DNA from 2 places in the Bounagaea algeriensis genome. Region 1 is predicted to be linked to the other one. Evidence: riboswitches for the same ligand, from Rfam matches in the RefSeq annotation. Region 1 holds a riboswitch; the other holds the start of a gene.
The links. A riboswitch is a leader RNA that binds a small molecule or an ion and turns the genes downstream of it on or off. The one in region 1 is predicted to bind glycine.

Region 1 (3,496 bases):
CAGTTTCGCCCGCAGGTCGGCCGCGCGGCGACGCACCTTCAGCCCGCCGGGCAGGTGGCCGGTGGCGCGGCACCCGTTGTCGACGCACTCGCGCATCACGTGCCAGATGTGCAGCAGGCCTTCGCGCACCGCGTCCGGACTGCGCCAGGACATCTCGTTGGCGCGCATCACTTCGCTGATCGGCAGGCCCAGCTCGACGGCCGTGTGCAGCAGCTGCTCACCGCTGTGGAACGGCAGGGGCACGGCCGTCGCGTCCGCGGCGATGCGGTCGGTGCCGCTGGCCTGCTCGTCGACGACGAAACCGCCGCCCACGGAGTAGTAGTCGGCACTGGCCAGCTCCGCACCGGAGGGGTCGGTGGCGGTGAACCGCATGCCGTTGGGGTGCACCGGCAGCGATTCCTTCCGGTGCAGCACGAGGTCGCGGTCCACTTGGAACGGGATCTCGCGGGTGCCGGCCAGCCGCAGGCTGCCGCTGCTCCGGATTTCCGCCGCGCGCTCGTCGCCGACGGCCGGGTCGACCGTTTCGGGAGCGTTGCCCTCCAGTCCGAGCAGCACGGCGTTCGGGCTGCCGTGGCCGGCTCCGGTGGCGCCGAGCGAGCCGAACAGCTCGGCTCGCACCTGTGCGACCGCGGGCAGGGCGCCGTCCCGCTCGAGACGTTCGGTGAACATGCGCGCAGCGCGCATCGGGCCGACGGTGTGCGAACTCGACGGTCCGATTCCCACGGAGAAGAGGTCGAAGACGCTGATCGCCATTGATCGGTCCCCCTGTTGTGCTGTCGGGCCGCGGGACCGCGCCCGGTCGCAGCAGCCGCGGTGTCGCACTGGTCCTTCCCGTGCAGCGGCACCGCGGTGGACGCGGGCGGAACGGTGCACCGGCGGCCGGTGGCTCGTGGATCCCGGGCAGACGGTGGCCGGTCGAGCACCGTCCGCCCGGGTCGTCTCAAGATCTACCCGATGAGCTGCTGGTACTCCTCCGAGGTGAGCACCTTGCCCATCTCGGTGACGCGCACCTCCATGAGCCACCCCTGACCGTACGGGTCCGAGTTGACGATCGCCGGATCGTCGACCACGGCCTCGTTGACGGCGGTGACCTCGCCGGTCGCCGGCGCGTAGAGGTCGCTGACCGATTTCGTGGACTCGAGCTCGCCGCAGGACTGCCCGGCCTCGATCCGCTCGCCCACCTCGGGCAGCTGGACGTAGACGATGTCGCCGAGGGCGTCGGCGGCGTGCTCGGTGATGCCGACCCGGGTGACCTCACCGGAATCGGAGAGCCATTCGTGCTCTTCGGTGTAGTGCAGTTCGCTCGGCAACGTCATGTCGGGAGGCTCCGTCCGTTCGTCGTCTGGGCAGGCCGTGGTCAGTGCGCAGCCGCCTGCCCGGGATGGGCCTCCCCCTCTGTTGCGGAACCTGAGAGCTTCGCCGCGTGCGCGGCTTGCACCGTGGGTGCGGCATCAGCGGTGATGCCGGCTTTCCAGAGTCACCTTCCCCGAGCGGTCATGGGGCCTGAGAGTTTGCGGGGAGTCTTGCTCCTTCGGCGCCCCGGCGCCCAGGGGGCGCTCGGGGTCTCTCCCGCTCGGGATCCTCGGCTTGTGCGATTGTCGGTGTGGTCACCATAAACGGAGGCGGCGGGCTGTCAACACGCCCACCTCGCTTTCGATCCGCCGCTCCAGTGAGGCAGCTCATGTTGGAACTCTCCGCGCTCGTGCAGCGGGTGGGCCCGACGCTGCTGCGTGCGGCGGTCCTGCCGGACGCGTCCCCGTGCGTGCGCGACGTCGTCATCGCTGAGGCCGACATCACGATCACCGGGGGTGATCTGGTTCTCGGCGTGGCGTGCCACGACCGCGGCGAGGTGGTCGGGCTCGTCACCGAGTGCGCCGAGCGGGGCGCGGCCGGCTTGCTGTGCAAGACGCCGTGGCCCGGGGACGAGGCGGTGCGCACGGCCGCGCAGGAGGCCGGGCTCGCGCTCGTGGAGGTGCTGCCCGGCACGTCGTGGGCGCAGCTGGTGTGGCTCGTGCGCGCCGCGCTGGCCGAAACCGGCGGCCGGGAGGAGCCGGACGCCCCTGCGGTCGCCGGCGAGGCGCGCGCGTTCACCGGGTTGCCGGGTCTGGGCGATCTGTTCCGCGTGGCCGATGCGGTCGCCGACGTCGTCGACGCGCCGGTCACGATCGAGGACGCGCATTCGCAGGTGCTGGCGCACTCGGCGCGGCAGGACCGGATCGACCCGGCGCGCGTCTCGACGATCATGGGACGGCGCCAGCCGGACGAGGTGCTCGCCAAGTTCCGCGCCCGCGGCACGTTCCGGCAGTTGAGCAAGTCCGGCTCGGCCGTGTTCGTGCCCGCCCAGCAGGACGGCACGCTGCCGCGTCTGGTGGTGCCCATCCGGATGGGCGGTGAACTGCTGGGGTCGATGTGGGCGGTCGTGCCGGAGGAGGTCTCCGAGCAGCGCGCCACCGCCTTCGCCGACACCGCCCCGCTCGTGGCGCTGCGCCTGCTGCGCTGGCGCGCGGTGGCCGACGCGGAGCGGCAGCGCTCGGCCGAGCAGGTGCGCCTGCTGCTGCAGGGCGGTGAGGGGTGGCGCGCGGCGACGGCGGAGCTGGCCGTGTCCAACGAGCCGCACCGCGTGGTGGCGATCGAGGTGCCCGCGCAGGAAGGGCCGGACGCCGGGCACCGGTTGAGCCTCTGGGAGTGGGTCACCCGCGGGGTCGGGCCGCACCCGCTGGTCACGGAGATCGGCAACCTGCTGTACGCGGTGGTACCGGAGCGTTCCGGTCCCGGCGGGTGGCGCATGCTGCGGGAGACGTTGGCCGGCTGGGACATCGAGCCGCGTCCGCTCATCGGCGTGGGCACGGCCCTCGGGGTCGCCGATCTCTCCACCTCCCGCGGGCAGGCCGACGAACTGGTGGGGCTGTCCCGCAGCGGGCTCACCCGTGCGCGGGTGGCGGTGTACGAGGAGCACTGGCCGGCGCTGGTGCTCTCGCGGATGGCCGGGGCGGCCACGGACGCGGGGGTGGGCGAGCTGGGGTCGCTCGCGGCGCTGCGCGAGCACGACCGCCGGCACGGTTCGGACTACGTGGCCACGCTGCACGCCTGCCTGCGGCATCCGGCGGAGCCGCGGCGCGCCAGCCGCGAACTGCGGGTGCATCCGAACACGTTCCGGTACCGGATGCGGCGGATCGACGAGCTCCTGCAGCTCGACCTGGACGATCCGGACGTGCGGTCGGCACTGCTCGTCCAGCTGCTGGCCGGGCAGTGGGCCCAGCACGACTGACTCGCGGGAAGCCGGCGAGCAGCCCACCGGTTCCGCGGCCGTCCGATCAGGCATGCGCCGGGGCTGCGCAGCTGTTTTGTGCTGACAGGACAAACAGCAGCGGGCATGCTCATCGTGCGGGAACGATGCGTCGCCCGGCGGGGCTGGCGGATCGTGACACGCGACACCGAGGGAAAGGACCGACCGTGCGCATCGCTGTACCGCGCGAGATCAAGAACAACGAGTACC
Region 2 (3,496 bases), 440 kb from region 1:
GCATGTAGCGGCCGCGGCCGATCCACTGCATGGCCAGCGAAAAGCCCTGGCCGATCTCGCCGAGCACGTTCTCCTCGGGAACGCGCACGTCGTCGAACACCAGCGAGGCGGGTTGACGCTCCCACTCGCCCATGATGTCGATGGGTTCCGAGGTCCAACCCATGTCGCGGTCGACGAGGAAGCAGGTCACCCCGCCGTCGGCGCCCTTGGACTTGTCGGTGACGGCGAAGACCATGGCGAAGTCGGCGTCGATGCCGCCGGTGATGAAGGTCTTCTCGCCGTTGATCACCCACTCGTCGCCGTCCTTGCGGGCGGTGGTGCGGATGTTCTTCGCGTCGGACCCGGCGCCGGGCTCGGTGATGGCGAAGCAGGACTTCCGGGTGCCTTCGATGGTGGGCAGCAGGTAGCGCCGCTTCTGCTCCTCGTTGCCGTGGTAGAGGATGTTGTCCGCGTCGCCGCCGAACTGGAACGGCACGAACGTCCGTCCCAGCTCGATCTGGATCAGCGCCGTCAGCACGGCCGGCAGGTCCATCCCGCCGTACTCCTCGGGGGTCTGCACGCCCCAGAACCCCGCCTCGCGCGCCTTGTTCTGGAGGTCGGCCTGCTCCTGCTTGGTCAGTCCCCGCGCACCGGCGCGTTCCCGGTCCAGCACTTGCTGCTCCAGCGGCATGAGCTCGCGCTGGACGAAACGGCGCACCCAGTCGCGCACGTCGCGCTCGGTGTCGGACAACGAGAAGTCGACCATTGACCTGCCCTTCCGTGTGACGTACTAACTAACAACGTTAGTTTTATGGCAGCCTAGAGTCCCTCGAACCGCCCTCGCAAGAGGCGTTCCCCCAGGCCAGCAACGTGGAGAAACCGTGCCCCGTCCGAGCCGTCCCCTCCTGACGACCGAACGCATCGCCCGGGTCGGCCTCGAGATCATCGACGCCGAAGGGCTCGAGGCGCTGTCCATGCGCCGCCTGGCCGAACGCCTCGACGTCCGCGCGGCGTCGCTGTACAACCACGTGCCGAACAAGGACGACCTGCTGCACACGATCTCCGACGAGGTCATGACCCAGGTCGACGTCTCCGACTTCGAGACCGACTGGCCCACCGGCCTGCGCACGTGGGCGCGGTCCTACCGCGCCGCCCTGCGCGCCCACCCCAACCTCGTGCCGTTCCTGGCCTCCGGCCCGGCCCACCGGGAGAACGCGTTGCGCCGCGCCGACCGGGTGCACGGCGGGCTCGTGCGGGCCGGCTGGCCGCAGCGGTACGCGACGATGATCGGCGCGTCGACGAAGTACCTCGTCGTCGGCTCGGCCATGGCCTCGTTCGCCGAGGGCTTCCCCGCCGACGCGAGCATCTACGACGAGCGATTCCCGCACCTCGACCGCGCCCACCTGCTGCCGCAGCACACAGAGATCGACGCGGACAGCTTCGAGCTCGCCCTCGGGGCCCTCATCGACGGGCTGCGTGAGGTCTACCGCACCCTCGCCGCGACGACGCCCGAGGACGCGGTGTCGGCACCGCAGCACCCGCGCCGACCTCCGCGCGCAACCGAGTGAGATCAGCCTCGCGTTGTGGTTGACTGCCCGCGGGGTCCTCCGTAGCGTCACGCTCTGTCCAGAGAACAACCTGCCCGGGGGGCAACCTGTCCAGGCAACGCCCGGGCAGCTGGTCCACAACCGAACACCGCGCCGTTGACTCCGTGCGGGAGAGCTCCCGGCCCGTCGGGACGCCGAAGGAGCAAGCACTCCCCAGCAAACTCTCAGGCACCACCTACCGCACGGCACGAGGCGCAACGGGAGGAAAGCAGGAGCGGACCGCTTCTCGCCCACGGTGCAAGCCGTCGACGACGGTGAAACTCTCAGGCCCATGACTCCAGGGGAGACCGCCCGACGTGCGTACGACCGCGCAGGTGGCGAACGCAGCGGTCCGATTACGCTGGCAGGATCCGATTGCGCAGTTTCGGACCCGCGACCGCCGACCGGCGCCGCCCCCAGGAGGAGTCCAGACACGATGACGTCACCGAGGCAGACGCCCCTGCACCGGATCCACGAGGAGCTGGGCGCGACGTTCACCGACTTCGCCGGCTGGCAGATGCCGGTCCGGTACTCCGGCGACACCGCCGAGCACAACGCGGTGCGGGGCAGCGCCGGGCTGTTCGACCTCTCGCACATGGGCGAGCTCCACATCCGCGGGCCGCAGGCCGCGGAGGCCTTGGACTACGCCCTGCTGGCCCACGCCTCGGCGATCACGCCCGGCCGCGCGCGCTACACGATGATCTGCAACCACGACGGCGGCGTGCTCGACGACATCATCGTCTACCGGCTGCGCGAGGACGAGTACCTCGTCGTCGCCAACGCCGCCAACGCCGGCACCGTCTCCGCGGCACTGGCCGAGCGCACCTCCGGGTTCGAGGCCGAATTCCACGACTACTCGCACCGCTACGCGCTCATCGCGCTGCAGGGGCCGAACGCGGCTGCGATCCTCGCCCCGCTGACCGAAACCGACCTGTCGACCGTCAAGTACTTCGCCGGGTACTACGCCACCGTGGCGGGCTGCGAGATCATGCTCGCCCGCACCGGATACACCGGCGAGGACGGTTTCGAACTGTTCACCGCGCCGGAGGACGCCGAGTCGATCTGGCAGGCGCTCACCGAGGCCGGCGCGGGCTACGACCTCAAGCCCGCCGGACTGTCCTGCCGGGACACGTTGCGGCTGGAAGCGGGTATGCCGTTGTACGGCAATGAGCTCAGCGTCGAGTTGACGCCGTACCACGCCAATCTCGGCCGGGTGGTCAAACTCGACAAACCCGATGACTTCGTGGGCAAGGCCGCGCTGGCGAAGGTCGCCAAAGGCCCCACCGACCGGACGTTGGTGGGCCTGAGCACCGACCAGCGGCGCGCGCCGCGACACGGGTACTCCGTGCTCGACCCCGAAGGCAACGAGATCGGCGAGGTCACCAGCGGTGCGCCCTCCCCCACATTGGGGCACCCGATCGCGATGGCCTACGTGGACCGCGCGCACAGCCAACCGGGCACCGCGCTGAACGTGGACGCGCGCGGCAAGTCGCTGCCGGTGGAGGTGGTGGAACTGCCGTTCTACCGCCGCGGCAACTAACAACAGCGCCGTTCGACCAGAGGTCCGCAGGGCCGTCGCAGACAGAAATCAGGAGGCAACACCAAATGTCCACACCGGACCTGTTCAACGACCAGCTTGCTGCGGTGGATCCGGAGGTGGCCGCAGCGGTCGGTTCCGAGCTGGGGCGGCAGCAGAACACGTTGGAGATGATCGCCTCGGAGAACTTCGCATCGCGGTCGGTGCTGGAGGCTCAGGGGTCGGTGCTGACGAACAAGTACGCCGAGGGCTATCCGGGCAAGCGCTACTACGGCGGCTGCGAGCACGTCGACGTCGTCGAGCAGTTGGCGATCGACCGGGCCAAGGAGCTGTTCGGCGCGTCGTTCGCGAACGTGCAGCCGCACTCGGGGGCGCAGGCCAACGCTTCGGCGAT

Region 2: linked by a shared signal. The riboswitch ahead of gcvT (glycine cleavage system aminomethyltransferase GcvT) and the one ahead of gcvH (glycine cleavage system protein GcvH) in region 1 are both predicted to bind glycine.

The regions. Positions count from the first base shown of each region.
Region 1 covers NZ_CM137102.1:3,732,166-3,735,661, forward strand. Annotated here, with positions in the region: gene ACVGV2_RS16975 (L-serine ammonia-lyase) at 1-753, opposite strand, end outside; gene gcvH (glycine cleavage system protein GcvH) at 948-1,316, opposite strand; glycine riboswitch at 1,394-1,477, opposite strand; glycine riboswitch at 1,482-1,582, opposite strand; gene ACVGV2_RS16985 (helix-turn-helix domain-containing protein) at 1,682-3,268, shown strand; gene ald (alanine dehydrogenase) at 3,454-3,496, shown strand, end outside.
Region 2 covers NZ_CM137102.1:3,289,260-3,292,755, forward strand. Annotated here, with positions in the region: gene ACVGV2_RS14980 (acyl-CoA dehydrogenase family protein) at 1-745, opposite strand, end outside; gene ACVGV2_RS14985 (TetR/AcrR family transcriptional regulator) at 861-1,547, shown strand; glycine riboswitch at 1,684-1,777, shown strand; glycine riboswitch at 1,778-1,874, shown strand; gene gcvT (glycine cleavage system aminomethyltransferase GcvT) at 2,002-3,105, shown strand; gene glyA (serine hydroxymethyltransferase) at 3,171-3,496, shown strand, end outside.